One region of the Alishewanella maricola genome, then DNA from elsewhere that is predicted to be linked to it. Evidence: predicted binding sites of a transcription regulator. Region 1 holds the regulator's gene; each other region holds the start of a gene.
The links. Region 1 encodes sigma-54, which starts transcription at its own class of promoters, with help from an activator protein. Its sites were predicted from a motif close to GTTGGCACGNNNNTNGNNT; they were not measured.
Positions count from the first base shown of each region.

Region 2: JAO78_RS06930 (manganese efflux pump MntP) is a predicted target of sigma-54. The motif match lies at 5,702-5,720, and genes of this name have one in related genera.
Region 3: JAO78_RS05945 (DUF4097 family beta strand repeat-containing protein) is a predicted target of sigma-54. The motif match lies at 4,693-4,711, and genes of this name have one in related genera.

Region 1 covers NZ_JAEINI020000001.1:60,338-70,828, forward strand. The annotation lists gene JAO78_RS00290 (HPr family phosphocarrier protein) at 1-19, opposite strand, end outside; gene rapZ (RNase adapter RapZ) at 9-866, opposite strand; gene ptsN (PTS IIA-like nitrogen regulatory protein PtsN) at 863-1,336, opposite strand; gene hpf (ribosome hibernation promoting factor) at 1,343-1,630, opposite strand; gene JAO78_RS00310 (RNA polymerase factor sigma-54) at 1,656-3,143, opposite strand; gene lptB (LPS export ABC transporter ATP-binding protein) at 3,192-3,914, opposite strand; gene lptA (lipopolysaccharide transport periplasmic protein LptA) at 3,911-4,402, opposite strand; gene lptC (LPS export ABC transporter periplasmic protein LptC) at 4,392-4,946, opposite strand; gene kdsC (3-deoxy-manno-octulosonate-8-phosphatase KdsC) at 4,943-5,497, opposite strand; gene JAO78_RS00335 (KpsF/GutQ family sugar-phosphate isomerase) at 5,499-6,470, opposite strand; gene JAO78_RS00340 (calcium/sodium antiporter) at 6,479-7,444, opposite strand; gene mlaF (phospholipid ABC transporter ATP-binding protein MlaF) at 7,744-8,547, shown strand; gene mlaE (lipid asymmetry maintenance ABC transporter permease subunit MlaE) at 8,544-9,326, shown strand; gene mlaD (outer membrane lipid asymmetry maintenance protein MlaD) at 9,330-9,794, shown strand; gene JAO78_RS00360 (ABC transporter substrate-binding protein) at 9,794-10,459, shown strand; gene JAO78_RS00365 (STAS domain-containing protein) at 10,463-10,491, shown strand, end outside.
Region 2 covers NZ_JAEINI020000003.1:324,682-335,172, forward strand. The annotation lists gene JAO78_RS06915 (SapC family protein) at 1-389, opposite strand, end outside; gene JAO78_RS06920 (tryptophan halogenase family protein) at 400-2,007, opposite strand; gene JAO78_RS06925 (TonB-dependent receptor) at 2,069-5,026, opposite strand; yybP-ykoY riboswitch at 5,611-5,780, shown strand; gene JAO78_RS06930 (manganese efflux pump MntP) at 5,788-6,345, shown strand; gene JAO78_RS06935 (DUF4287 domain-containing protein) at 6,737-7,297, shown strand; gene glmS (glutamine--fructose-6-phosphate transaminase (isomerizing)) at 7,480-9,309, opposite strand; gene JAO78_RS06945 (DeoR/GlpR family DNA-binding transcription regulator) at 9,356-10,123, opposite strand; gene JAO78_RS06950 (YceB family lipoprotein) at 10,400-10,491, opposite strand, start outside.
Region 3 covers NZ_JAEINI020000003.1:76,438-86,928, forward strand. The annotation lists gene glpD (glycerol-3-phosphate dehydrogenase) at 1-426, shown strand, start outside; gene JAO78_RS05935 (histidine phosphatase family protein) at 443-994, opposite strand; gene JAO78_RS05940 (M14 family zinc carboxypeptidase) at 1,231-3,894, shown strand; gene JAO78_RS05945 (DUF4097 family beta strand repeat-containing protein) at 3,961-4,656, opposite strand; gene JAO78_RS05950 (PEP-CTERM sorting domain-containing protein) at 5,081-5,815, shown strand; gene JAO78_RS05955 (hypothetical protein) at 6,194-6,784, opposite strand; gene JAO78_RS05960 (DUF7482 domain-containing protein) at 7,130-7,648, shown strand; gene JAO78_RS05965 (hypothetical protein) at 7,756-7,986, opposite strand; gene JAO78_RS05970 (PEP-CTERM sorting domain-containing protein) at 8,266-9,078, shown strand; gene JAO78_RS05975 (hypothetical protein) at 10,004-10,491, shown strand, end outside.

The sequences.
Region 1 (10,491 bases):
CAGCTAACTTATCGGCCATGATGTCTGACTAATTCCCGATGGCGAATTTGTACATCTTCGCGTTGGCTGCGGTAGGTTTCGGCTAGGCTTTGTGCGATATACACTGAACGATGCTGGCCACCGGTGCAACCAATCGCTATCGTTAAGTAGCTGCGATTGTTACGTTCGAGATGAGGTAACCAGCTGGCGATAAAGGTATTGATCTGCCACGTATATTTTGCAACCACGTCTTGTGAGGCGAGGTAATCTTTAACTGGTTGATCTAAACCTGTGAGCGGTTTCAGATCCGGCTCCCAATGTGGGTTGGGTAAAAACCGCGCATCGAACACAAAATCGGCATCCTTTGGAATACCATATTTAAAACCAAAGGACTCAAAGAGTATCACTAAACGGCCGGTCTTTTGGCCTAAGATCCGCTCACGTAATTGCTCGGCCAGTTGATGCACATTCAGCTCAGTGGTATCGATATATAAATCGGCGCGGCTAGAGATAGGATCTAATAACTGTTGTTCACGTGAAATGGCTTCATCGAGCGACATCGCTTGATGGGATAACGGATGTAAGCGACGCGTTTCGCTAAAGCGTTTAATTAGCGTGGTGTGATCCGCATCCAAATATAAAATCGTCAGTTCCAGCTTGCGCGGCAGATATGACAAAATGTCTGATAACTCATCGGGATCACTGGGTAGGTTACGTACATCAATACTCACGGCAACGCGTTCGTATTGGCCCATTACTGCAGTAGCTAGGGTCGGTAATAGATTAACCGGGAGATTATCGACGCAGTAATAGCCGAGATCTTCCATGACTCTCAGAGCAACCGATTTGCCAGAGCCTGAGCGACCACTGACGACGAGTAGTTTCATGACTCACCTGTTTTTTGGCTATAGTCGAGTAGTAGCTGATACAGTTGTTCATCTGACTCGACATGGCGGATTTTTTTGGTTAAGTCTTTCTGACTCAACAATTTGGCAATACCGGATAACGTACTTAGGTGCGTTTGGCATTGCTCAGTGGGTATTAAAATAGCGCAAAAAATATCGACGGCTTGGTTATCTATCGCATCAAACGCGATAGGGTCTTTACTGACCACAAACACCAAAATCGGTTGAGTTACGCAGTCAAGTTTGCCGTGAGGAATGGCGATACCGCCACCGATGCCGGTTGAACCGAGTTTTTCACGGGTCATTAAGGCTTCAAGAATGGTGTATTCAGATAGTTCGGGAAGCTGCTGGTGAGCCAGTTCGGCGATATATTCGAGGATACGTTTTTTACTGTTAAATAGAACTGCACTTTTCGTGCAGTTCTCCGCTAACATTGCGTTTAAATTCATAATAATGTCTTAGTGTCGTGACAGTTTTTCTTTGTGTTTAATGACCTGCCGATCGAGTTTGTCTATTAACTGGTCAATCGCAGCATACATGTTTTCGTTCTCAGACACCGCAAACACTTCGCCACCGGTGAGATGGATTTTAGCTTCGGCAATCTGTTGTAATTTTTCCACGTTTAAGATGACATGTACATTATTAATGTTCTCGAAATGACGCTCTAGCTTAGCAAATTTATTCTCGACATAATCTTTTAAGGCTTCGGTAATTTCGACGTGACGGCCTGTTAAATTGATTTGCATAGACTCTTCCTTTTAGTTAAGACACTTACAGCAGGGTCTTTCGTTGATTTGACGGCGGAATAAACAACGATTCGCGGTATTTAGCGATAGTTCGCCTAGCCACGTTTATCCCTTGTTCTAACAAAATCTCCGCCATTTTACTGTCACTTAGCGGTTTTGCCGGATTTTCTGCCGCCACCAATTTTTTAATAAAAGCACGAATGGCAGTGGAAGAACATTCACCACCACTCTCTGTACTAACATGACTGGAGAAAAAGAACTTAAGTTCAAAAATTCCACGTGGTGTATGCATATATTTATGAGTGGTGACGCGTGAGATAGTCGACTCATGCATACCGACCATTTCTGCAACATCATTCAATACCATCGGTTTCATGGCTTCTTCACCATGCTCAAAAAAGGCTTGTTGTTGCTGCACAATGCAATTGGCTACTTTGAGTAAAGTATCGTTTCGGCTTTCTAAGCTCTTTAAAAACCATTTAGCTTCTTGCAAGTGCGAACGAATAAATTGCGTATCAGCGGTATTTTTAGCGGTTTTGCTCATCGCCGCATATTGCTGATTGATTCGTATTTTGGGCATAGCGTCAGCGTTTAATTCGACTTGCCAGCGACCTTTTACTTTTGTCACCGTGACATCAGGAATAACATATTGCTGCTCTTGTTTAATCACATCAGCACCAGGCCGTGGATTTAAACTGTGGATCAACTGCATGACTTCCTTTAACTCTTCTTCTTTGAGTTTAGTCACGCGCATCAAAGAACGAAAGTCTCTATTCGCTAAAAATTCGGTATAGTTGCTAATAATGAGTTTTGCATCATTTAAATAGGGGGTAGTTGGCTCAAACTGCCGTAACTGCACCAGTAAACACTCTTGCACCGAGCGCGCGCCAACCCCGACCGGATCAAATAATTGAATGCGTTTAATCACGGCTTCAACTTCGTCGGCCTCGACCTCGTTAGATTGCAGTGAGTCGAGTATCTCTTCGCAGCTGATACTTAAAAAACCATTGTCATCGATGGCTTCAATAATGATCTCAGCAATAGCCCGGTCGATTTCAGAAAAGGGCGTGAGTTGCATTTGCCAACGTAAATAATCTTGCAGGGTATCGCTGGTTTCACCCTGATACACCATATCGTCATCAGGCATGTTGCCACTGCTAACAGGGGCGGCACTGACTAAATCATCCCAGTTATTATCTAGCGGTAAATCTTCTTGGATGTTTTGTTGATTCAGATCATCGCTGGTATCGCGATCGGCTGCGTCTTTTTGCTCTGAGTTTTTGTTGCGTGGATCGTCAAGGGTATCGCGATTGATATTGCCAAGACTGTGATCAACCTCATCTGGCTGACGTTCGAAATCATCATCGCCTTCGAGTAACGGGTTCGCGTCTAACGCTTCCTGTATTTCTTGCTGTAGCTCAATGGTGGACAACTGTAATAGGCGTATCGCCTGTTGCAGTTGTGGCGTCATGGTAAGCTGTTGTCCTAGGCGGAGTTGCAAAGAGGGCTTCATGTACCTGTAATTCTCTCCTGAATGCGCAGTTGCGTTCTATCTTCTTTACTATAGCCTGAATTGCTCACCTAGGTATACATCACGCACCTGCTGATTTGCTAGAACATCTTGCGGAGAACCGGCTGCAATCAGTTCGCCATGACTGACAATATAAGCGATTTCACAAACATCTAACGTTTCACGCACATTATGGTCAGTAATGAGAACACCAATGCCACGTTGGGCGAGGTGTTGAATGATTTTTTTGATATCAAGTACTGAAATCGGGTCAACGCCAGCGAACGGTTCGTCTAATAAAATAAAAGCGGGATCAGCGGCTAATGCTCGCGCGATCTCAACCCGACGACGCTCGCCACCAGATAACGCCATCCCTAAACTGTTGCGGATATGGCCGATATGAAATTCTTCTAATAAATCATCGGCAATTTCAGCGCGGCGTTGCGTGCTTAAATCTTTGCGGGTTTGCAAAATGGCCAATAAGTTTTCATGCACAGTCAATTTACGAAAAATCGAGCTTTCTTGCGGTAAATAACCAATGCCGGCGCGGGCACGTTGGTGGATCGGAGCAAAAGTAATATCTTGCTCGTTGAGGGTAATGGTGCCTTTATCCGAGGGAACTAAGCCAACAATCATGTAAAAGGTTGTCGTTTTACCTGCACCGTTAGGGCCCAATAAACCGACGATTTGCCCTGCATTGACCTCTAAGCTGACATCTTTCACTACCTGCCGGCTTTTATAGCTTTTGGCGAGGTGCGAGACCACTAACTTCATGGATTGTCCTTGTTTTCTGGGGTGAAAATCGTGGTAACGCGACGATTTTGCTCACCTTCAGCACTTAATTGTTGTAATTCAATGTTGTAACGGATCACGGCACCGCGTACTAAGCTACCGCTTTGCATCACTTCGGCATTACCCGATAACGTTAAAATTCGGCTGGCACGGTCAAATCGGATCTCATTCGCTTGAGCGGTTACAGGACGATCACCTTGCAGTGTTTGTGAATAGGTCGCCGGTGAGCCTGTTGTAATAAACACCTCTTTACCTTTACCAGCACTGGCGTCGACTTCAAGTTTGTCTGCTTTGATCAACATGGACCCCTGACGTACGACAACGTTATCGGCATAACTGGCAATGCTGTCAATTAATGAGGCTAAGGTTTTATCTGCATCGACCGAGATGGGCTGTTTATGATCCGGTTCGGCGGCCAAACTAACGGCAGAAAAAAAGGCCAAAACAATCATTAAGCTATTAATTTTCATTGAAATATACCGTCTCTAAATGCTTTTGCAATTGCATGGTTTCTTTTGTTAAATCGACATGCATACCTTGCCCTTTAATGAAAAAACCGGCGCCGGTGATCTGAACGATTTCATGCGTATGAATACTTTTTTCAGGCAACATCAGTTGTAATGAGGCCGTTTCAACGCGTTCTACTAAACCTAGGGTTTGTTTGTTTTGCAAAACCACTTGGTTTTCCAAAATAATCTTATCTTCAGGAAACCAGACACCTTGTAAGCTACTGATTTCCCAAGCAGGCTGATGTGCTTTATTAAACAGGGTATAGCGCGGTTGATCAAACTGCGTAAAGCCGAGCTGTTCAAAATGCTCTAATTTCAGCGCCTGCACGTGATCGGCAATATAGCCCTCATTGTCGTAGATGCGCAAGGTAACATTTTCAGCAATGTAATCCGGTTGAAATTCTCGATCCACTTGCAGATCCACTTGCTCAACGCTGGGATTCAACCACAGGTAGCCCGCGACTATCACGAGTAACATGACGATGAGCACAAAAAACTTTCTCATGAGCTGCTGCCATCAAATTGTAAAAATCGCTGTTGCGCAATCAGTAACAGATCGCATAATTCGCGCACTGCACCAAAGCCGCCAGGTAATGACGTGGCTAAATGGGCGTGCTTTTGCAAATAAGGATGTGCATCTTTTACCGCGACGGCTAAGCCACAATGTTGCATGACTTGCCAATCGGCCAAATCATCACCGATGTAAGCGACTTGGCTGGCATCTAATTGCAGTTCAGCGAGCAGCGCTTGAAATGCAGCTGTTTTATTTTCTTGCCCTTGATAAATATAGGGCACCGTTAGCGATTTCATACGCTGCTCCACAATGGCCGATTGTCGCCCTGTGATCACGGCTACTTCTATGCCCGCTTGGCGCAGTGCTTTAATGCCATAGCCATCCCGGGTATGAAAGGCTTTTAGCTCTTCACCTTGATTACCTAAGTAAATGCGCCCATCCGAAAATACGCCATCGACATCACAGATAAGTAATTTAATATCAGCCGCGCGGCTGGCGTTAGTATCACTGATAGCTTGGTACAACTGGCGATATAAGTCCATGTTACATTACTCCTGCTCGCAGTAAGTCGTGCATATTCATGGCGCCGATTGGCTCGCGCTGCTCGTTAACAATGATCAGGCCATTAATTTTTCGTTGCTGCATAATATTCAACGCTTCTGCGGCAAGCATTTCTGCTTTAACCGTAATGCAATTGACCGTCATCACCTTGGCAATTGAGGTACTGTGAATATCAATACGTTGATCAAGAATACGTCGTAAATCACCGTCTGTAAAAAGCCCAGCCAAACGGCCTTGTGCATCGACTACGGTGGTCATGCCGAGCCCTTTGCGTGAAATCTCTAATAAGGCATCTTTAATGCTGGCCTCTTGCGGTACGATAGGCACTAAATTTTCTTTATGCATTAAATCTTCTAAGCGCAACAATAACTTGCGACCAAGGCTGCCACCGGGATGTGATAACGCAAAATCATCGGCTGAAAAGCCTCTAATATCTAACACCGCGACAGCCAAGGCATCACCCATCGCCAGTGTCGCCGTGGTGCTGGCGGTGGGCGCTAGGCCAAGTGGGCAAGCTTCTTGAGGTACAGCTACACATAAGTGAATATCGGCCAAGCGCGCTAACGTAGAATCCGCTTTCCCGGTCATGGCGATCAGTGGAATACCCATGCGTTTGATAATTGGCACTATGGTCAGTAATTCGGCTGTTTCACCAGAATTGGAGATGGCGATAACGATATCGTCTTTTGACAACATGCCCAAATCACCATGGCTCGCTTCGCCTGGATGCACAAAAAAAGCCGGAGAGCCAGTAGAGGCGAGGGTTGCCGCTATTTTGTTGGCAATGTGGCCAGATTTACCAATACCGCTGACGATAACTTTACCTTTATTATCGAGTACCAGCTGACAAGCGCGCTCAAAATCATCATTAAGATATTGTTCGAGTTGTCGAACGGCTTCGGCTTCGATGCGTAATACCGCTAAAGCCTGTTCACGGAAAGTCTTTGTGGTCATAACCAAGTTTACGCCAAATGAGTAAATAACAAATATTGGTAGCCAATAAAGCCGCTTAAAAGCAAGCCACCTTCTAATCGATTGATACGTTGTTGCTTGCCGATACGTATTGACATTAATAACAGTGCAAATGCCGCCGCGATCATCACGTAGCTATCCCGCGTACCGGCATTAATATCGAGTGTTGAAGGCCCAATCACTGCGCCTAAGCCTAACACGGCTAAAATGTTAAAAATGTTTGAGCCGATAATATTGCCCAGCGCCAGATCATCTTCGCCTTTTATTACGCCTATGACGCTTGCGGCGAGTTCGGGCAAACTGGTGCCGATAGCAATAATTGTTAAGCCGATGATTAAATCACTCATTCCAGCATAACGGGCAATGGTGACTGCACCCTGAACCAATAACTGAGAGCTGGCTAATAACAACACTAAGCCGGCGATAACCCAAAACACTGCTTTTAGGGTAGAGGTTGGGGGTGGAATTTCTGATTCAATTTCGCTGATAAGCGGATCGGTTGGGCTGGCATGCTTACCCCAGTACACCAACAAACTGATAAAGCTGAAAAAAGCGATAAGCAAGATAATACCTTCAGCCCGCGTTAAGTTATGGTCTGATAAAAAATAGTATCCAACAAAGGTGAAAAACAGCATTAACGGAAATTCGCGCTTCAAGGTTAATGAGGCAACCGTAATCGGTTTGAATAGGGCAATAACACCAATGACCATTAAGATGTTTGTGATATTGGAACCTAAAGCGTTACCAACCGAGGTGTCGAGTCGTCCTTGTGCTGCGGCTGTTGCCGAGACCAACATTTCTGGCGCGGATGAACCCATTGCAACAATCGTTAATCCGATAATCATGGGCGAAACACCGCTATTGCGGGCAACAGATGATGCGCCGAATACGAAACGGTCAGCACTCCAAATCAGCAATACGAGTCCGACGATAACGAAGATAATGGCTAATAACAAAGGTGATATCATGGTGTCCGTTGTCTGCTTAACAGTTAAAAAGGGTATTTTCCCGTTTCTTGCTGCTAAATGCAAAAAAACCTCGGTAAAAACACCTACGCCAAGCATTATTCGAAAATACCTGCTGTTCGTTTCGAATTATTGCCACGACTTACTCTCTCATAGCGTTTACAATAAGCACACTTTGCCACTTTGCTCATATTGTAAACTGTTATGAATGTATATAACATGCGCGCCCTTAGCAAGATTGCCCGTTTAACGAGAGCTGACTGGTTGCAAAGAGAACTGGAGAAATAACGTTGTCTGATGTGTTGGTCGATATCCAAAACCTGAGCTTTTCACGCGGAGAACGAGTGATCTACCGCGATATGTCTATGCAGTTTGTCAGGGGAAAAGTTACCGCCATTATGGGGCCTAGCGGCATTGGTAAAACAACGCTGTTAAAACTCATTGGTGGTCAATTGATCCCAGACAGCGGCAATATTCTGTTTGATGGCGTAAATATCCCTAAATTGTCACGTTCAGCTTTATATCAAGCCCGTAAAAAGATGAGCATGCTGTTTCAAAGCGGTGCCCTATTTACCGAACTATCGGTCTTTGACAACGTGGCCTTTCCACTTCGTGAACACACCCGTTTATCAGAGTCGTTAATTCGATTAATTGTATTAATGAAGCTGGAGGCCGTAGGTTTACGCGGTGCACGTGATTTGATGCCAGCGGAATTATCCGGTGGTATGGCAAGACGTGCTGCATTAGCTCGGGCAATCGCTTTAGATCCTGAGTTAATCATGTACGATGAGCCTTTTGCGGGGCAAGACCCTATTTCAATGGGTGTTATTGTGCGGCTGATCCGCGAACTGAATAACGCCTTGGGTTTAACGTCTATCGTGGTGTCGCATGATGTAAAAGAAGTCATGAGTATCGCCGATTACGTTTATGTTGTGGCAGATAAAACCGTGATTGGCCAAGGTACGCCAGAGCAATTACGTGCCGATCCATCGCCATTAGTGCAGCAATTTTTGAATGGCGATGCAGACGGGGCAGTGCCCTTTCATTATAAAGCTGCAGCTTATGAAGATGAATTAATGGAGCTCGGCAAGTGATCGCAAATAGATTACAAAAAATAGGCCATCAAACGCTCAGCACCATCAGTGGTTTTGGTCGTGCAGGTATCATGTTATTTGGTGCCATAGTGGGTAAGCCCGATTTCCGTAAAGGCTTCCCGTTGTTTATCAAACAATTGTATGTCATTGGCGTGTTGTCGTTGATGATTATCCTCGTGTCCGGCTTGTTTATCGGCATGGTGCTGTCACTGCAAGGTTATAACGTTTTAGTAAAGTTTGGCGCAGAGGGCATGTTAGGCCCGTTAGTCTCGCTAAGTTTGCTGCGCGAGTTAGGCCCGGTAGTCACCGCGCTGTTATTCGCGGGTCGGGCCGGTAGCGCGCTTACCGCAGAAATTGGCTTAATGAAAGCGACAGAGCAATTATCCGGTATGGAAATGATGGCAGTTGATCCGCTGCGTCGTATTATAGCTCCACGCTTTTGGGCGGGGGTGGTTGCCATGCCATTACTGGCATTGATATTTAATGCTGTAGGCATATTAGGTGGCCATTTGGTTGGTGTAGAATGGTTAGGTGTCGATGCAGGTAGCTATTGGTCTGCTATGCAAGCTAACGTTGACCTGTATCAGGATGTGTTAAATGGTGTAATAAAAAGTGCAGTGTTTGCACTCGTGGTGATCTGGATTGCATTACACAAAGGTTTTGATGCCATCCCGACCTCGGAAGGTATTAGCCGTGCCACCACTCAAACGGTAGTCACGGCATCATTGGCTGTTTTAGGCTTTGATTTTATATTAACTGCATTAATGTTTGGTGGATAAAAAATGACCACGCGTAAAATTGAAATTTTAGTTGGCGGCTTTATTGTCTTGGCTTGTGCGGCCTTTTTAATGTTGGCCTTAAAAGTAGCTGATACCGGTTTTGGTGGTGCTTCGCAAACTTACACCTTGTATGCCAAGTTTGACAATATTGGCGGTTTAAAAGTGCGTTCACCCATTAAGGTGGGTGGCGTGATTGTTGGCCGTGTTGGCTCAATTGAATTAGATCGCGTCAGCTACACGCCAGTGGTTAAGTTAGAAATTAACGCTGAGTACAGTAACTTTCCTGAAACGAGTTCAGTGGCGATTTTAACCTCAGGCTTATTAGGTGAACAATATGTTGGCTTGTTACCAGGGTTTGTCGATGACACCGTATTGATGTTAGGTAACGGTGATACCATTGAAGACACGCGTTCAGCTATCGTGCTCGAAGAGTTAATTGGGCAGTTTTTATTCAATCGGGGGAATTAATGAGAGCTTTATTGCAAAAGGTGAGTGTGTCTTTGCTATTAACTGCAGGTTTAGTCTTACCTGCGCTAGCTACCGAAACTTATACCGATCCTTACAAAATGATCGAAGTGGTTGCAGACAAAACCTTTAATCGGGTGAAAACAGATCAGCCGATCATTAACCAAGATTTAGAACATTTGCGGGTGATAGTGCAAGAAGAATTATTACCTTATATTGATAGCCGTTATGCTGCGGCGATCGTCGTTGGCCGTACCGTTGATATTCGTAAAGATCCAAAAGCCTTTGATGATTTTGTGAAAGCCTTTGAACAATATATGATTGGTTCTTACGCTGGAGCTTTAACCTATTACAAAGAACAAAAAGTGATGATTGAGCCATCTAAAGTGATTGGTAATCAAAGTATTATCACTATTCGTACTCGGGTGATGGATCCTGGCAAACCTGACATCGTTATTGATTTTAAATTACGCCGTCCACGCAATGCGGAAACGTGGTTGGTGATCGATTTAATCGCCGAAGGTATTTCTTTACTCGATAGCAAACGCGCTGAATTAAATAACTTGATCAGACAGCAAGGTTTGGCCAGTGTGACTGAGTTGCTGAAAGAAAAATCTAAAGAGCCGGTTAAGTTAGCCAACGATGATAGTGCAAGCACTTCGGAGTAACAGGTGGCATTAGCAATCAGCCAAACCGATCA
Region 2 (10,491 bases), on a different contig from region 1:
GTTTGACCACCAAACTCTAAAAACAACGGCTCACCCGAAGCGCTATTGACTCTCGGATGCGAGGTATCGATATTGATCACGCGCTCACCCTGTTGCAGGCCAATGGTAAAAGGCTCACGAAGGATATCTAGCGGCACATAACCCGCTTGCCATCCTTGCTGCTGCAAAAATAGGTTTTCACCCGATTGAAAACCGAGCAGTAACACCGGCATAAATTGGCCGCTTTGGCCGTCTTTATAAAATAAGACGGGGTAATAGGCTTGGGCAGCGCGGAATTCAGCTGGAAAACTCAAACAAAACATTTTGTTATCGCCAAGCTCTAGGCTGCGCTCAGTAAGGATTTTCACACCAAGATGGTCAACGTTATTGAGTAATTCGATAGTAGCCATCGGCTCCCCTTTAAATCTTTTGTAAGCCATGAGCTTTAATTTGGTTTAATAATTCGCGATTACTGACCAAGCCCGCTCTGAGTTGTTGTGTTTTTTGTTGTACTTCGGCAAACGCTTGGTTAGCACGTAATCCTAAGCTTGCCTTTATTGGCCGCTCACTACTAGGTAAATGTCGCATGCCATACAAAATATACTGGTAACTGGCAGCCGGAAACAATTCTTCAGCCATGGGTAAATCATAACGACTTGGCACAAATTGTTGCCACATCATCAACTTTTCTTGCAGTGACGAAGGTATCGAGCTGTCGGCACGCTGGGCCAGCCAATAATCGCTATCATCACGTGTCGACAACACGTAATGCAACTTTAAAAACTCGACGATTTGTTGCCAACGATAGCTAAAGGTTTGATTAAAGCGCTCACCGATCACGGCCTGTTGTGCCAAACTGCGTGGCAATTGCTCGCTAATAAACTTGGCCGATAACTCAACCATCACCAAGGCAGACGCTTCCAGCGGCTCAATAAAGCCTGCCGCCATGCCAACTGCCACACAATTGTGCCGCCAAAACTGTTGGCGATAGCCCGGCGTAAACCGAATAAGCCTCGGCTGGTAGCGGGCTGTAAATGCCTGCTCTGATAATTGCAGGTACTGCGCAAGCGTGCTGACCGCCTGATCCTCGCCGGTATGGCCACTGTGATGCACAAAACCGACACCGCGACGGGTCGGTAAGCCGATATCCCATACCCAACCTTGTGATTGGGCAGTGGCCAAGGTTGCAGAGGCAATTGGCGTACGTTCATCCTCATAAGGCACCTGCACTGCCAAGGCACTGTCGTTTAACAAACAGTTTTGCACACTGACCAGGGGTGTTTGATAATGCTGGCCGATAAGTAAACTCTGTAACCCCGAGCAGTCCACAAATAGATCACCGGTTAAAGCACCATGCTCAGCCGTTTGCAAGGCGGCAACACGACCATCTATGTGGTTATGCACGGCAACAACATCATCCACAATATGCTTCACCCCAAGCCGTTTGGCATGCTGGCTTAGTAAGGCAACAAACTTTGCTGCATTAAGGTGATAGCCATAATTTTGTAAAAAGGCATATTCTGGAGTCGCGATGCGTTTGGGTGCTAAACCCGCAGCAATCACGGCAGGCTGGCTTGATACAGCAGCAGCAAACTCGACTTGCTGATGATGACCAAACCAAAAGTCAGCAATATCTAACTCATTGGCAGCTACTGGTGGCGTAAAAGGATGGTAATAACAATCTTGTGGTGATGAGCTACGCCATTGGCGAAACACACTGCCTTGTTTAAAGCTGGCATCGCAGCTAAGAATAAATTCTGTTTCAGAAATCCCAATACGCGCTAATGTCGCACGCATTGAAGGCCAAGTCCCCTCGCCAACACCAATGGTGGGCACAGAGGCAGACTCGATCAAACTGATATTGACATGTGGGTCTGTTTGATGATCTGCAGCTAAGATAGCGGCAGTAAGCCAACCCGCACTACCACCACCGACAACCACAATATCCACCTGCCTTTTAAAAAAAGGCTTTTTATTTTCAGTGTTTGCGGGATTATCTGTTGCGAGTGACTCGTTTGCTTGCATCATAACTACTTCTTGTAAAAAGTAGCCATCTTACGATGGCTACTTATTTCAGGACAACGACATCTTAGAACGAATAACGCGCACCAATGGCAAAACGACGACCTGTTTCAGTATAATTCACTAATTGTAGTGTATTACGTTCATGAGAACGTACTGACTCGTCAGTTAAGTTAATGGCTTCAATAAAGAACGTTAAGTTCTCGGTATAATCGTAGCTGGCACTGGCGTCCCATTGACCATAAGCTTCAACGTAAATAGGGTTTTGCAAACCTAAAGTATTCACTGTGGAGGCAAGGAACTTGTCACGCCAGTTATAGGCCAAACGCGCTTGGAAACCGTCTTTATCGTAGAAACCGACGACGTTGTAGGTATCACTCATACCTAATAACGCAAATTGCTCGCCACGACTGAAGTTGTCGTATTCAAAGTCACCATCAACAAAAGTTGCGTTGGCAATCACACCAAAGCCTGTTTCGCCAAATAAATGTTGTAAGGCTAATTCCCAGCCGTCTAAATTCGCATCATCTTGGTTAACCGGAATAGTGATATCAAATGTTGCAGCAGTATCGCCAGGTACACCTAAGATAAAGCCGTTTGCGTCAACCGTATCAGGGTAATTGGTTCTGATGTAGTTACGAATCGCTGTAGCATTATTGCCGACGGCAGCAACGGCTTCAGCATAACGAGGGCCTTGTGCCGGATGCGGTAAATTAAAGGTTTGCTCTTCAACGGTAGTACGACCGATAAAGTTCTTCGCCTTCTTCTTGAAGTAACCCACGGCCATGTAACTGCCTTCGTCGTAATACCACTCTAAAGACAAGTCTAGGTTGGTTGATTCAAACGGGTCTAGATCTGGGTTACCACGTCCACCGGTACCACCGTCAATCCGCACTAAGGCATTCAGCGTTTGTCCACCTTGGATATCGGCATAGCTTGGACGAGCCAATGTTTTACTGACCGAGGTACGGAAAATTACATCTTCAACCACTTCAATGTTGAAATCGACATTGGGCAGTACGTTAGTGTAATCACCGGTTAGCTCAGTAAAGTCACTTTCACCAGTGCTGATCAAGTTGAATTCGTTATCACCTGCCCAAGCAATACCACTGTAGACCGGTACTAAGGCGTTTGATGTAACGTCGGTTTTCTCGTAACGCACACCCGCGGTTAAGCCATAAAAACGCTCACCAATTTCACCGGAGAAATTTAACTGCACATAAGCAGCTTTTTGTTCTTCCGTAGTACGGCGGTCCGTGGTCATGTTAGACGAAGCACAGAACGAGGTACCGCAATCACCCACTTGACCCAAGGCACCATATTTATCATTGGCAATTTGGCGGATGGTATTGAAGTCCCAACGGAAGAACTCTTTCAGCATATCGCTGCTGGTGCTTGCGCTGAAGTTATCGCCCAACTGATCAAGCTGGAACACTGACGGATTGATATCGCCAGCGGCACCTAAACCACCCCAGTTATCTTGTTGCACGTTAGAGAATGCTGAACGGTTTTTGGTTTCTGAACTTGTTACACCAAAGTCAATGCTGTTTAAGATGCCATCGTCAAAGGTATAGTTTCCGCGAAGTTGCAGTTGGTCAATGTCACTGCGCATTTGGCTATTACGAAATGAACTACCGGTTACTCGCATATCTTCACCGCGAATACCAGTAAAACCGGGGGGATAACCAATGGCTAAAGTAGGTAAGTCAGTGTCAAAACGTGCGGTAGTGAGAGTACGCACGAAAGTCGCCATACCAATAACGTTGTTGCTACCAAAAGGGCTGTTTGGGCTAGAATCAGCTGACGAGCTATGATAGTCCAACTCTAACTTTAAGTTGTCACTTGCTTGCCAGTTAACATTGAAACCTAAAGACTTATTCTCGTTTACGGTTGAGAACTGCCCACCACCCATGGCTAAATCGCCAGGAGCACCAAAAGCTTCAGAATAGACAATGGGTGCTGCTACTGGGCCATCGCTCCACACACCTGAAGAAGGGCCGAAGTTAAACCAGGCTGAAACGTCATTGTAACGATCGGATATTTCGTTTTTTGAATAGGTGAAATCTAAGGTTGTTCTTACAGCTTCAATCGGTTGATATTGTAAAACCAATTGGCCATTAGTACGAGTTCTTTCTACTTCATGAAAGGCAAATCCTAGGCTTTGTGGAACCGAATAGATAGAATCTGACGAGGGTAAATTTTCAATAGCATTAGGACTGGCAGGACATAAACCACCCCAGTCTGCATTGCCCATGTCACAGTCTGGGCCAGTTACAATTCCAGGGTAAGTTCGCCAGCCGCCGCTATTGGCTTGCTTGTTGCCGCTATCACGCTGCTGGTATGAGCCGCTAATGGCGACACCAAATTTGTCGTCATTAAAAGTATTGCTGTATAAGCCTGATAGCTCTGGCGTGATGCTGGCGCCTTCGTCAGTTGACTGGTCCATTACACCTTTGATACCAAAGCTGGATTTCTCGCCGGGAGCATTCAATGGTTTAGTCGTTAAAATGTTAATGGTTGAGCCCATACCACCGGTAGCGATAGTGGCACGACCCGTTTTATACACTTCAACTCCTGAAATACCCTCAGAAGCGATGTTTGCAAAATCATACGAACGAGAAGATGAGGCTGAGGTCGCTTCCAGTGACGAAGCGGGCATTTGCCGGCCATTTAACATCACTAAGTTAAAATCTGGGCCAAAACCGCGCACCGTAACGCGGCTTCCTTCACCGTTTGAACGGTCGATAGCCACACCCGTGATCCGTTGCAAGGATTCTGCAAGGTTAGTGTCTGGAAATTTACCAATATCTTCAGCAGAGATGGCATCAACCACGCCGACAGAGCTGCGTTTAACATCCATCGACTTAATTAAACTGCCACGAATGCCCGAAACTTGAATTATTTCAATATCACTGTTTTCGTCCGCAGCGGCTTCTTGCGCGAAACCAGGCGCCATCATGCCGGCGCCTGTAATCAGTGACAAACTCAACGCTATGCGCGACAGCTTGAAACGTGTTTGATTCATACCTTTCTCCCGTGTTTCCTGTATTTTTGCCATTTTATTATATGCTTCGCTTACATTTTAATGACATTTGCAGGCACAAAAATGTAAGCGCTTACACAACTTAGTTGATTAATATTTCTACGTCAAGACAGACCAGTAAAAAGATGCACAAATGTGTGGCAACAAAAGTTCACTTTTAGTGCACGGAGTACAACGGAAATAAAGGTTTCTGGCTAAAAAACTGCTGAAAAAAGGCTATAATTATCAAATGACGCTAAATTGCCTTATTTTGGTGCACTACAATTTTTAGGGTACTTAGCTACCACTGTTTTCTACGCACTTACCACTTGATGCAATCTTTACGCATAAAAACTTTCATCCTGCGAACGCACCAACAATTAACTCACTTCAACTATTAGCTGTTTTGCACAAATGGCAAAAATTCAGAACAGGCTCTTTCTAAAAAGATTTACTTTCCCTCAGTTCAAGACACTCTCTTTTCAAGAATGAAGTTCACCATCACACGCCTCGTTTGTTAACCCAGTTCAGTATGCCGCTCCACACCAACACGCTAAATTTGTCATTATTTAGGATAATTGTTAACATAAACCCTCGTTGGGGAGTAGCCTGCTTTCGAAATTTGGAAGAATTCGTATCAACATAATTGGCCACATGCCATGGTGCGAATACCTCTTGGTTGGCGAGACCATCGATATATCCATGCCCAAGGTCGGGCGTGTGGATATATCGTGGACTTGATATGCCCGACCGGAGCCAACTAAATGAACCCAATTCCGCTTATTTTACTTGCCTTTGCTATGTCCACAGATGCTTTCGCTGCTGCGATTGGTAAAGGTGCAACCCTTAAAAAACCACGATTGATAGAAGCTTTCAAAATCGGACTCATCTTTGGTTTTATCGAAGCAATCACGCCGCTTGTAGGCTGGTTAATAGGAAAGTCAGCCTCAGAATATGTAGAAGCTTGGGATCACTGGATTGCCTTTTCACTCTTGACGATTCTGGGTCTGCATATGATTTATGAAGGTACAAAGCCGGCTGGAAATGATGAAGAACAAGAAACTGGAAAGTCTTTATTTCGAATCTGCCTAACGGCATTTAGTACAAGCATTGACGCAATGGTGGTTGGTGTGAGTCTTGCGTTCATCAACGTCAACATTTGGATAGCAGCAGCTTTGATTGGGTTTGCGACGACACTGATGGTGACTATTGGCATAATGCTAGGGCGTGCAATAGGCTCGGTTATAGGGCACAGAGCTGAGATTTTTGGCGGCCTTACGCTAATTGCGGTTGGGTCATTAACATTGTACAGTCATTTGTAATTTTTTTTCGAGGCACCAACCTTTGTGGAGGCCAGCAATCTTTTATTCGGTGCGGCCCCACGTATTATTAACACAGCGCACTGGCTCGACAGTTACTGGTACCCACAACGGGCATCGAGGCATTAGCACTTAACAGCGTTTTTTTACTCGTCATATCTTTTAAACTCATACATCGATAATTACATGAATGGGATACTGACTGATAAAAGCGAGAAACAGAAACACCTCGCTGAACCATCACATATATGCGAAAGCCGGCTTTATCTCACAACCGAATATGTTTTCTAGTTTGTTTAAACTGTAAATTAAAGTTCAATAGGATTAATTTTCTCTGAATAATATTGATTGCATCATAACTGTAAGAGCTGCATACACAACATCGGAGGATGACATGGCAGACGTTCAGAAAGCCTTAGAAACACAAATCAAGAATATTGAAACGCGTACTGGGAAGACGATAGATCAGCTTAAATCGCTTGCTCAGGATTGCGGCCTCACCAAGCACAGCGAAATCGTCAATATGTTAAAAAGCGACCTTGGAGTTGGACATGGCGATGCAAACACCATTGCTCATTTAGCCAAAACATTAACTCAAACAGATAACAGCATTGTCGTCGGTCCAATTGATGCTCTTTATGTTGGCCCCAAAGCAGCTCTTCGCCAGATTCATGAATCGCTCCTTGCGCAAATGGAAAATTTTGGATCATTCGAGTCTGCTCCAAAACAAAAATACGTCAGCTACCGCAGAAAGAAGCAGTTTGCCACGATAGGCCCTGTAACCAAAACGCGAGTGGAACTTGGACTAAACATTAAAGAGCTTCCAGCTTCTCCGCGTCTCGAAAAGCTACCAGATGGGCAGATGTGCAAATTTCGCGTGAAGCTGACAGATGCAACGCAAGTTGATGCGGAGCTTATTGCATGGATAAAGATGGCTTATGACGCAGCAGGTTAGTAGCAGATCTGACAATTAACGAAGCTTTCTTAACCAATCCAGCTTCTCATAGCTTATGCCCATTACTGACCTCAGTAATGAGCATAAACTAATATTTTATTGATACCAAATTTAGAGCAATTTATTTTTTACGTACCAAATACAATTTGCCCCAACAAACAAAAAGCAAAAAAATCAAGTGCTTATTCAACTGTTACACTTTTGGCTAAATTTCTTGGCTGATCTACGTCGGTACCCTTTATGATTGCCACATAATAGCTCAGCAGCTGCAATGGCAGGGTATACACTACCGGCGCTAACCATTCATGGGTGTGAGGTACGTTAATTACGCGCATCGTGGCGTCTGACTTAAACTGCGCATCGGCATCGGCGAACACATACAAGATACCGCCACGGGCACGCACTTCTTCCACGTTCGACTTTAGCTTTTCTAACAAGTCATTGTTTGGCGCTACCACGATAATCGGCATATCGGCATCAATTAATGCCAGTGGGCCGTGCTTAAGCTCACCCGCCGCATAAGCTTCAGCATGAATGTAAGAGATTTCTTTTAGCTTTAATGCGCCTTCCATCGCAATGGGGTACTGATCACCGCGGCCTAAGAATAACGCATGGTGCTTGTCGGCAAACTCTTCAGCTAAAGCTTCAATTTGTGGCGCCAGCGCTAAGGTTTCTTCTAACTTGGCCGGTAAACTTTTCAGGGCATGAGTTAATTCACGCTGCTTTTCAAGGCTTAAGCCGTTGTATTTACCTACCGCCATGGTCAACATGGCTAAACCCACTAACTGCGTGGTAAATGCCTTAGTCGAGGCTACACCAATTTCTGCGCCAGCACGGGTCATAAAGGCTAAGTCAGATTCACGAACCAGTGATGAACCCGCCACGTTACAAATGGTTAAACTGCCTAAGTAACCGGCTTCTTTCGCTAAGCGCAGCGCGGCTAGAGTATCGGCGGTTTCACCTGATTGCGAGATACTGACCAATAAGCTGTTAGGCTGCACAAAAGATTTGCGGTAACGGAATTCTGAAGCGATTTCGACATTACAAGATACACCGCCTAATGACTCCAACCAATAACGCGCCACCATACCAGAGTGATAACTGGTGCCACAGGCAACAATTTGAATATGCTTAACCTTTTTAAATAGCTCAGCTGCGCCATTACCAAAGGTTTCGTCTAGCACGCTATCATTGCTTAAACGGCCTTCTAACGTGTTGTTGATCGCTTGTGGCTGCTCATAAGTTTCTTTGAGCATAAAGTGACGATATTGGCCTTTATCACCGGCATCGTAACTGACGTTGGATTCATGCACTTCACGCTCTACCGCGTTACCGTCTTTATCGAAAATACTGACGCTTTGTCGGGTAATTTCTGCTACATCGCCTTCTTCTAAAAACATAAAGCGACGGGTTACCGGCAATAAGGCCAGCTGATCAGAGGCAATAAAATTCTCACCGATACCTAAACCAATCACCAAGGGGCTACCTGAACGGGCCACCACTACACGGCTAGGATCGGTTTTATCTAATAACACGGTACCATAAGCGCCATGCAGTTGTTTTACCGTTGCTTGCACGGCTGCTAACAGTGAACTAGCTTGCTTTAATTCTTCTTCTACTAGGTGGGCAATTACTTCGGTATCGGTGTCTGAGGTAAACACATAACCTTTCGCTTTAAGCGCTTCGCGCAGCGGGTTATGATTTTCAATAATACCGTTGTGTACCACGATGATATTGCTAGAAATATGAGGGTGCGCATTACGTTCACTTGGCTCACCATGCGTTGCCCAGCGCGTATGCGCAATACCCGTACCGCCAAGCACCGGCGCTAATGCCACCGCATCGGCTAGCTCTTTTACTTTACCTAAACGGCGTAAACGCTGTAACTCACCTTGCTGGTTAACAACCGCCACGCCGGCCGAGTCATAACCGCGATATTCTAAACGGCGCAAACCTTCAACTAAAATATCAACCACATCACGCTGCGCAACTGCGCCAACAATACCACACATATTCTTACTCCGTTAAATTAACTAAAAGGGTTCGCAAAAATGCTATTTAATACGCTGCGCGGATCACGCTAACGCCTTGCTGTTCTATTTCCGCAGCCTGAGCAGCGGATAAACCGATGTCGGTCACCAATACTTTGATCATTGACCAGGGTAATTCTAAATTGTGTATTTTTCGCCCCAGCTTGTCTGATTCCAGCATCACGATGACTTCGCGCGAGACCTCAGCCATAACTCGGCTTAAGCTGTATAACTCATTGTAAGTAGTTGTACCGCGAGCTAAATCGATGCCATCGGCGCCAATAAACAGTTGGTCGAAGTCGTAATTACGTAACATTTGCTCGGCTAATTGCCCTTGAAACGCTTCAGACTGCGGATCCCAAGTACCGCCGGTTAAAAGTAGCGTCGGCTCGTTTTCCAACTCTCGCAAGGCATTGGCAATAGCTAATGAATTAGTCATGACCACAAGGCCACGTTTTTGCACTAGTTCTGGCAATAGCGCCGCCGTTGTGCGGCCACTGTCGATAATAATTCGGTAATGATCTTTAATCAGTGTCGCAGCCGCTTTAGCAATTGCTAACTTTCGTTCTGAAACTTTCGCTAAACTACTATCAGAAATAAAATCTTGTGGTACCGGCACAGCACCACCGTATCGACGTAATAATAAGCCGGCAGCCTCTAGGGCAGTTAAGTCTTTGCGAATGGTCACTTCGGACGTGTTAAATTGCTCCGCCAGCTGCTCAACGGTCACTTCGCCTTGTTTTTGCAATTGGGCGACAATTAAATGCCGACGCTGTTGTGTATTACGTTTATTCATTTCTTTCACTTAGTTTCGAAACGAAAGGTATTTTAGCGATTTCTGCTGCTTTTGCAAGCAATAGCAAAAAACCAAACTTATTAATGATAATTATTTGCATTTGCGTTTGGGTTGTTTTATAGTCTGCGCTATCAACGGATGGCGGTGAGCTTTTGCTCTGATAAGGATGTTCTGGTCGTTGTTAATGTTGTCCTGCATTTATGGGGAGCTTAGGCTCCCCACTTTTTTTACGACCATCTGCCACCTTGTTCTGTCTTAGCCAAGAAAAGATGGCGGTTAACGACTTTTCCCCGCCGGTAAAAAGGCAATTCTCCCTTGTTGCACGGTCATATTTATCGGTAGTGCGGTTAATAATTTTACCGTTGGAT
Region 3 (10,491 bases), on a different contig from region 1:
ACCACCTATCGCACCTTGGCTGAATCCGTAGTCGATCAACTGGCGCCTTTTTTCCCGCAACAAGGGCCACGTTGGACCGCAGACAGTGCCTTACCGGGCGGCGACTTCGCTGATCAAGCCTCACTAAAGCAGCATTTGCTGCAACATTACCCTTGGCTTGCGCCAAGTTTTTGCCAACGCTTGGTTCGCACCTATGGCACCTTAAGCTTTCACATACTGGCAGAAGCACAAACCGAAACCGATCTAGGCCAGCATTTCTTTGCTGATCTATGGCAAGCCGAAGTGGATTACTTGCGCAGCGTCGAATGGGCACACTGTGCCGAGGATATTTTATGGCGTCGCACCAAACTGGGTTTACAGGCCACACCCGAGCAAGTGCAAGCCTTAACCGATTACTTGCAACATAACACCTCCACGACGGCTTAGCGAATAAACAGTGGCGTTAAGGCGCTACACGCGCTAACACCTTTACGGGCTTTTTTAGTGGCAGGGCGATAATCAGCGCTTCGGCCGATTTCGGAAAAATGCCGGTGAGCTCGGTAAGGTTAACTTGATGAGTCACTAAAACAGTAGGTTGCGTCACGGTACTGCTGGCAAAATACTCTATTAAAGCTGCAGTTTGCTGGTTACGACTACCGCGACCAGCGAAAAAAGAATTGAGTATCGGTAATGGCTTCACCTCGCCCACTGCCATGTAGGATGCGGTGTCTAAACAACGACACCACTGACTACTATAAACGCTGATCTGAGCAGTAGTCCGTTGCCGCAAACGTTGCCCCCAAACCACCGCCTGCTGCTGTCCTTGGCTATTGAGGTTACGCTGCGTACTGCAATCTGCCAGCTGAAAATTAGCTGGATCGCCAATACCTGGCGCAAGGGCATGGCGCATCACTAACAGTGCTTTACCCTTTTGCCAAGCCTGCCAAGCGGCCTCGGTATCTGCCAACACGTTAGCACTGAACATTAACAACACAAGCCATTTGACAAGTTTCATTAGAGTATCCTTTTCGGGGCGACACATCATAGTTGCAAGCCATGACGCATGCTGCATAACCCTTGTTCACAACACCTGATATAGGCTACGCATTAAAGCGCTAAAACGATTAATCTGAATCTATTTCGCCATTTACCGAGGCCTATAGCAACTTGAGCGAAACTCTAGCAGGTGCGGCTTGCCTTTACCCTTACGAGCTTCTACATTAGTTTTTTTCGTTTTTAGGATGCTAATTTATGCGCGCCTTATATCTCGCAAGTTGCCTTGCGTTTCCGACATTAGCCATGGCGGCTTCGCCAACAACAGTGCCGTTTTTTCCCGATAGTCAATATCAAAACGATGTTGTCTCAATTGAGCAACGCTTAGGGCATGCGCTGGGCGAGCGCATTTCAGCGCCAGCTGAGATTTTAAGTTATTTTGAAACCCTGGCCAGCAGTTACCCAGAGCGCATCAAATTAGTGAAGTATGGCGAAAGTTGGCAAGGTCGGCCGTTATTTTATGCGGTGATTGGTAGTGCTGATAACCTGGCCAAGTTAGACCGTTTAGAAAGTGATATGCGCCGTTTGGCCGATCCACGTAACTTAAACAAAGCCTCTGCAGATGCGCTAATTAATAGCTTACCCGCCAATGTGTGGCTTGCCGGCGGCGTGCATGGTAACGAAATTAGCCCACCGGAAGCGCTGATGGGCCTAGCCTATCATTTACTCGCAGACCAAAGCGCTCAAACCCAAGCCATCTTGACCAATACCCTGGTGTATATCGAGCCTATGCAAAACCCGGATGGCCGCAACCGCTTTGTTAGCCGTTATTACGCCACAGTCGGTATCGCGCACTCCGCAGATCGTTTCTCAGCAGAGCAAAACGAACCTTGGCCAAATGGCCGCACCAATCATTATCTGTTTGATATGAACCGCGATTGGATCTCGCTGACCCAACCTGAAATCAAAAATCAGGTAAGAGTGTTACAGCAGATGTTTCCGCTGATCTTTGTCGATTCGCATGAAATGGGCGGCGATCAAAGTTTTTACTTCAGCCCAGAAGCAGAACCTTACAACCCACTGGTCACCGGTGCACAGCGTGAAAGCTTAGATTGGTTAGGCCAAAACAACGCCAAATGGTTTGATCAGCTTGGCTATGATTATTTTACTCGGGAAATTTTTGATGCCATGTATCCTGGCTACGGTGCCAGCTGGCCACTGTACTATGGCGGCATCGCCACAACCTACGAAATGGGCTCAGCTCGCGGCCATAACTATCGCCGTACCGATGGCAGCATTTTAACGTATGCCGATGGCGTACAACGTAACTTTATCGCTTATATGTCTACGCTTGAAACCGCCAGTAAGCGCGCCAAAGACCTATTACAGCGCTTTTACAGCTATCGGCAAACATCGCTCACTCAGGGTGAGAAAGATGGCATCCGCAGCTATATTTTCCCTGCCACCCGTGATGCCGCTGGCCACCAAAAATTAATGGGCGTGCTCACCCAACACGGCATTACCGTTAACCAAGCCACGGTCGATTTTCGGGCTTGTGGTAACAGTTATCAGCAAGGCGCTTACGTGGTTAATGCCGCGCAGTCAACTTATCAGTTAATTCGCAATCTGCTAGATGACGACGTCAAAATGGCTGAAGCCTTTATTGCTCGCCAGCAAGACCGTCGCTCGAAAAACCTGCCTGATGAAATTTATGACGTGACCGCCTGGTCATTACCGTTGATGTATAACCTGGAAGTAAACCGTTGTAACCGCGCGGTAGACGTTGCCAACACAATCGTGGGCCCAGAGACCACCTTAGCCGGTAAAGTCACGAATACCGATGCCAGTTATGGCTTCATTGTACCTTGGGGCGATATGGCGGCTGCGCGCTTGTTAAGCCACGCACTGCAGCAAGGTTTAACGGTTAAAAGCAGTGACTTACCATTTACGCACAGCAATGGTGTACGTTATCCCGCTGGCAGTTTAATTTTAAGCCATGCCGATAACCCGCAGTTAGCTAGTAAAATTCAACAGCTTGCACAGAGCAGCGGCGCTAATGTTACCGGCATTAATAGTAGCTGGATTAAAGATGGGCCAAATTTTGGTTCAGGCAATGTGCAGAACATCCCTAATGCTAGAGTGGCCCTGTTATGGGATGAACCGGCGAACCCATTAAGTGCCGGTAGCGCGCGTTTTGTCTTAGAAAAAGGCATTGATTACCCGGTAACGGCTATTCGCCCGGCACAACTGTTACGTGCTGAACTGCGCCATTACGACGTACTGATCTTGCCAGCAAGCCAAGGCAATTATAATCAAGCTTTGGGAGCTCAAGCTCAACAAAAAATTCACGACTTTGTTAGTCGCGGCGGTGTGTTAGTGGCGCTGGGTAATGCAACCGATTGGTTGATCCAAGGTGATAAGCCGCTGTTGAATAGCAAGCGGGAATTTAAAGTCAGTGAGCAAAAGAAACCTGAAGCTGAAGCGCAAGTCGCCGGTATGCTACTAGAAAACCGTGAACTGTATCAGCAGCGCTTAGAAGCATTTCAAGCGCAGCCTGATAGCGTGTCTGGATTTTTAGCGCGAGCCGAAGTAGACCAAGATCATTGGCTAACCGCTGGGGTGCCAGCGAATGTGAACAGCATCTTTGTTGGCAATTATATCTATCAGCCACTAACGCTGGCACATGGTCGCAATGTACTGACTTTCGCATCACCAGAAAAGCTTGTTGCCGGGGGTTTTGTTTGGGAAGAAAATCGCCAGCAAATTGCGCATAAACCGTTGTTAATGGTGCAAGCGCAAGGTCGTGGCCAGGTTATTGCGTTTACACAAGAGCCTAATTTCCGTGCCTATGTCGACGGCATGCATCTGTTGTATATCAACGCGGTATTCCGCGGTGCGGCGCACGCCACTCCACTGCGTTAAGGCTTTACACGTTTCATGATTCGCTAAAAACGGCAGGCTGGAAAACCTGCCGCTTTTTTTGGCCCGCTACTCGGTGTATTGCTTTACCACGCGTGCTGCCAGTGCGGCATTTTCTAATTTCAAATTCACCTCTTGTTTTAAGATGATCTGCCCCTGCACGTTTGAATCGGCACTGATGGTTAAGGTTGCCGGTTTATGCTTATCATTACCAAACCAGCTAAACCAACTTTTGCGGGCAGTGCGCTCGGCATAAACCAGATCGCCCTGTACTACTGAGCCTGCCAGTAAACTAACATTACCGTTTAACGTCGTTAGATTTCCAGCGATTTGGCTGCCTTCAATTTTCAAGGTGCCATTCACCGTACTAACATCGCCCGCTACGGTACTGCCGTTGATCACCATGTCGCCATTCACCGTACTCAGTTCGCCCATCACCTTGCTACCTGAGGCCAGTTTAATACTGCCATTTACTGTTGAGGTATCTCCGGTAACCTGCGCTCGCTCTGCCAAAGTAATACTGCCATTTACCGTAGATGCCGATTGTACCTGACTATCCTCCGCTAAATTGATGCTGCCATTAACGGTGCTAACCTCGCCCGCTACGCTGCCGGCGGCCACTTTAATACTGCCATTCACTTTGGAAATATCTTCCGCATTTTGCGTGGCAGTTTCTGCCGCCTCCGCGGAAAAAGGCATAACACCGCCAACATAACAGGCAGCTAAAGTAAGGCTAACAGCCAGGGTTAAGGTGCTCAGTTTCATAAATAGTGCTCACAAGTAATTACGTTATATGGAACATTGCAAAAATACAGCCAACTTAATAAGTCTATAAATAACAGCATGTTAAAAAATCGCACTGAAACTAAGTTAGTCGTTTTCACTAAAAAATAGTCGAGAAATTTACGTTCAGCGAATTAATTCGCTCTTTTTTGGCGCATCAGCTGAGGCAAAATGTCACCTTGCGGTGAAACACTTTTTTTTGCAAAAAGAAAGTGTCGCGATAAAAAATTAAAGTAATAGTATCCTCTAACTTAGTTTTCCATTTCAAACTAATGAATACGCTACACCGTCAGAAAAATTTACACATTAAATTGATGTTTAAAATATTACTCAATAAAAACAATGACATGAAATTTGGCGCGAAAAATGCTTAAAAACTTGCAATTTTTACTTAATGGAATAAATTATGAGACTAATCAAATATTTAATTGCAGCTATAGCTATATCAGGATCTACTGCTAGCAACGCAGCAATAATCACAGTACAAGGATCTAATGTTTTAAATAATGGTGTAACTATGTCAGTTACTGAAGCAAGGTCTGCTTGGGAAGCTCTATTATTTTCGCATACATTAGACACTATTATCGGCGCAACTGGCACAGGTGCAAACGGTATTACAACCACTGCAGGTAATGTGTATAAAAACATAGGTAACGGAAGTAGTATTAGCATTTCAAACTCTAGCGCTCTTGGCAGCGGACCAGCGATAGGCGGGTCGAGAAATGGCGCATCAAGAATTAGTTTTGATGTCTTTTTCACAAGCCCTGTAAATGCAGTAGCTTTTGATGTTTATGATAATGATGGTGGTGGTATGCAGTTAATATTAACTGATGCTAACACTGGTTTAGAAACCCTCTTCGATTTCAACTCTACATTAGGGTCCGGCCATAGTGAATTCTTTGGCGTGGTTTTTGACCCAACAACTTTTGTTTCTTCCTTAAGAGTCGGCGGAACAGATCCTGGTGGTGTCACTACTTGGGATAACTTTTCATTTGGTATCGGCCAACAAGCTGTTGATTCCTGTACTTTGAACCCTAACCAACCACAATGTACTAACGTTAGTGTTTCTGAACCTGTATCACTAGCATTATTTGGCTTCGGACTAGCAGGTTTAGCTCTAAGACGCAGAATCAAAAAGTAAAACATTCATATTACTGGTGCATTTTGCTTAAAACGCACCAGTAATTATTAATAGTTAACCAATTTTTAGGTATTCTCACAACTACTGTGCAGATATGTCATACGGATATATTAATATTAAACGTCATAGTTCCGAATTCAGTACACTATCTCTTTAAAATTTTTTTATGGAAACTTATTTAATCGCTTGCCCCTATTAAACGACACCGCTGTATCAAGCCAAATCAATATAAAATCTAAGCCATTTTTTGCAATAATCTAACATCATTAAATGAATGTAAAAAATATTACTAACACTATTAGAATCAGAGTGTAGCAACTTCACGCTCACACTTAAATTGAATGTACAAACGCACTGCAATACAGATTAAAACGGCTTTTAATTGATATTTTGCAATGGCGCCTGCCAGCCTTGCGCTACTTTAGCCGCACATACCGGATTACCTTCAGCAACCAGTGACTCGGCAAAAAACCATTCTTTAAATACTTGCCACTCATCATTGATGGGGCTTTGGCACTTACCATTCGCCTGCTCAGCAAATACTGCATCACTACATTGCGGCGTGTTATCCAATTTGCCGTGATAAGCATACGCATAGACGACCTGACAATGGCTACTGACGTAGGTACGAAACACCACTAACCAACCTTGCTGATAACGCACCACACTAAAACTGGGAATATTGTGTTTTACCGCAGTCGCAATAATCTCAGGGGCTTGCACGTCCTTTAACAGCGTTAACTCACCGTTTTGGCGCTGGCGAATTTGAATAGTCTCGCCCCGCCGCCAGGCGAAGCCATCATACTCGGTTTCATCTGCCGCCTGAGTTAGCGCAGTTAACCCCGTAACATCGCGCTTCACCTCTTGGCGGATAGTGCGCTCCACTTGCGCCGCTTCAGAAAGGGTTTGCATTTTATCGCAGGCCACAAGTAGCCCTAACATGAATATAACTAACGTCGTTTTACGCACATTGTTCACCTTAATTTAATCCCACAGACATTATTGGCATAGCTGCCCTGTTTTTAACCATTAAACCATAATGGCGACTATTTATCAGGCTGTGCGGGCCAGAAGAAAGCAAACGGGCATAAAGCCAGTTTCCGCAGATATAAAGGGGTTATGAGTGAATATGGACGCTAAGTATCTAGCGGTTAATCTCTAATCTCAAACACTTACCATAAAAAATACGTTCACTTTCACCTTATTAAGTCAGCGCCATGCTAGGCTTACCTAAAACAAATCATCATCGCGCCTTAGAAGTAGCGCTTTGCTAACTCTTGCAGCGCCAAGCAGCAAATCAAATAGAGGTCAGTCATGAAATTCGCCATTTTTTCTACCATCGTTATTGCACTACTCTCTGCTTGTACCTCACCTGTATTCGATGCCGGACGCAGCGAAACCGTGTTACCGCTTAGCAGAGCGTGGATCGATGGCCGAGTCGTCGAGTACATCACAACTGACATCTCTGACTTGGCAATGGCTCAAATGATGGGAGCAAACCATGTACCTAAACTTGCCTCAGCAATCAACATGCCCAGAGGCTCTTCTATTGTAGAACGCGTGTACAAATTTCCTAACGAAGAACAAATCAGCGTTTTTCAGTCTGCACCGGATCCGGTTGGTGCCGAGAACAAAGACCGCAGTTACAGCCCACTTTGGCGAGTCGTAATGGTTAGATGGTCCACGCAAGCAACCCCGCGCGAACTAAAGTCTGAAGAAGACGTACTGGCTGCAGAGGAGAATAAAGAAGTCGTGCTAGAGATGACAAATATTGTGGTGAACTGCCCCGTGACACGCAGCGAAAATGGCCAAGCGCTTCGGGGGGTGCGCTAAGCATGTTTCGTCTTTGTTACAAACACTGAGTGGCATTCGTTTGTAACGTACATAGCACTTCTAACTCTCGGTAACTCTCGGGGTTCAAATACCCAGCTCTCAGAGTTTTACGTTTTCACCTTTGGCGAGATACTTTCTTTTGCATCGCCAAAAGAAAGTATCCAAAGAAAATACCCCACTTCCGCTCGAAAGCCCAACTGCTCATGCGTCGTCCAAGGCGAAAACGTAACTCGCGCGGCGCTACCGTCGCCGCACTCAAACACCCGTTTTCTTAAACCTTGGTCAACGATGAACAGTCGGCTCGCTGCAAAGGGGGATAAATACTGCGAGGGTGTCATTTTTTGTCAGCTTGGTGCCAAAACTAGCCGTTTGGACCGTTCAATATTTGTCCACCACACACTATTTATTTTAACGCTTAACGTCTTATTACAAATGACACTTAGATATAAACCGTAAGCAATGATGGCTAACACCATCGTCAGAAATTTTTACACTAGCGAGAGTGAATAAAAGTTAATACTACATAATTACCTGTTATTTAAATTAATTATTTTATGGCGCAGTTATTGCTAATTTTTGATTGCATAAAAAATAATAACCAATAAAGAGGTTGCTTTATGAACAGTAAAACTAAGCTTGGCTCGTTGTTGAATTCAATTTTTTTGTTATTCCCCATGCTTTTTTTTGTATCTACAGTAAAAGCTGACATTATTCGTTTTAATTTTGATACAGAATCCTTTTTTAATCGAACGGCTGTATCAAATGGTTTCACGCACAACTCAGATGGCTCAGGCAATGCATTTGGTAGTACTGGCTTGAATGGTTCGGTGACTGGCTCAATTGATATTAATCGCTCAGCCACTGGTGAAAGCACTATCAGTAATTATTTGTTACAAGTTATTATGCCCCACGGTATTGCGCCAGGATTTAACTTTCCTCAGTGGACTATCCAATATTCATCTTCAACGCTAATGCAGCCCGGCGCTGGTGCAACAGCGCTTTTATACAGCAATGGTTACATGTTCATTCAACAAGAATTTATGTTTGACCCGTTCTATGGTCCTGCCACCCCGCAAAATACGTGGTACAACCCCTTAGTAAGGCAAGAGTATTTGTTTCGCGTAGATCTTATGATGAGTGGTGTTCCTGGAGCTGGCCCTAACGGTGGCTTAGGATTAGCAGTCGACAGAGTTGATGTGCGTTGCGCCGTGCCAGGCGATGCCCGCTTAACGTGCAATGGGTTTGGTTCAGTAGGTGAGTCAAACTACTCTGACTGGGATTCGACGGAAGGGCTAGCCTCTTCTTTTGAAATCTTACCTTCTAATCCACAAGACCCGGCCGCTCCTGTGCCAGCTCCCTCGACCTTATCAATGATGTTGCTGGCTTTTGCTGGTTTGTTGGTATCGCGTCGTCGAACGCTTAGTCGCTGATCCCAAACGCTTCATTCGCCAGGATGTATGTAGGGCAAGTTAAGATAAAAGTAAACTTTGGCTGGAGATGTCTTTTGCAGGGATGAAAAAGAGGAGCGTGAAGGGAGGGATTTACCGCGAGCTCCAGCCGAAGCTTTACGCAGCGGTTAACCTTTTCGCCATGGGCGAGAGACTTTTTTTCGTCGCCAAAAGAAAGTATCTAAAGAAAATGCGGCTCAATTTCGCTCGAAAGCCCGACTGTACCTGCGATGTCCAAGGCGAAAACATCACTTGCGCAGTGCTACCGTCGCTGCACTCAACCACCCGTTTTCTTAAAACCTTGGCCAACGATGATCAGTCGGCTCGCTGCAAAGGAGGAGATTTTTCGTAGCGGTATGTACTTGGCTGAACAACCGATGTGTGCCAAAAGCGGACTTAATATAAAGCATCTACGGATAGTGATTCATCACAAAAAAATGTATACATGTAACCTAAATGTTGTACTGAGTCATAGCGACAATCTGGTGTAAAAAGCATCAAGGCGTTATAGCCTGTTGATAGTAATGAATCTGAATGATCCTGGTTTTTATTCTTGAGGATGGCGAACTTGAGATAATTACTAAGGAAATTATCGAGCACGGACATATAGCAATACAAGCGCGATAAAAATTCTTAAGCAAGAGCTGTTGTAATGAAGGCGAATGTCCGGGTAACGTCATAAGTGAAACTTATATAATGTGCCTTACTTGTGGGCAGCACTAGCAATCAGCTGCAACGTCCCCATTTACGCTGCGCATGACAACATGATACAGGGACTAGGGCAATATTTTGTCTGACGCAGGCATAGCAACGCCTTATACATTGGGCTTTTGCCTTAACTACAAAGCCGCCCGTGCTGCGGGCTTTGTGTGAAAATTTGATCTTACTGGTTAATATAAGGATGTTTATGAAAAATGTATTTTTTAGACCTTGGGTCGGAAGTGAGTATGGGTTAGATGGTTCTGTTTTTAATCAAAAAATTTTAGTTTTAGGTGATTCCCACTACACAGATGAATCTGAAATTATGAATTGGGTTGAAGATCTTGAACAATCATGTGATTTCACTACAGGTGTTATGAATGATTATTTAAACCCAGAGTTAGGTGGGAATTGGAAGTCAACCTTTACAAAGTTCATGAATAGCCTAGTACTAAAAAGTGTTCACAGTGAACGTAGCCCCATCGAATTATGGAATTCCGTAGCATTCTATAACTATTTACAAATTCCAGCAGGGACAACTAGTCGTCTTACTCAGCATTTTAATTATTCAAAAGAAAAAGATAGGAATGCACTACTAGAAGTTATCGAGGAGCTAAATCCTGACATAATAATCAGTTGGGGTAATAAAGTCTGGGATGCATTACCTGAAAACTTTGGATATGGACATTATGTCGC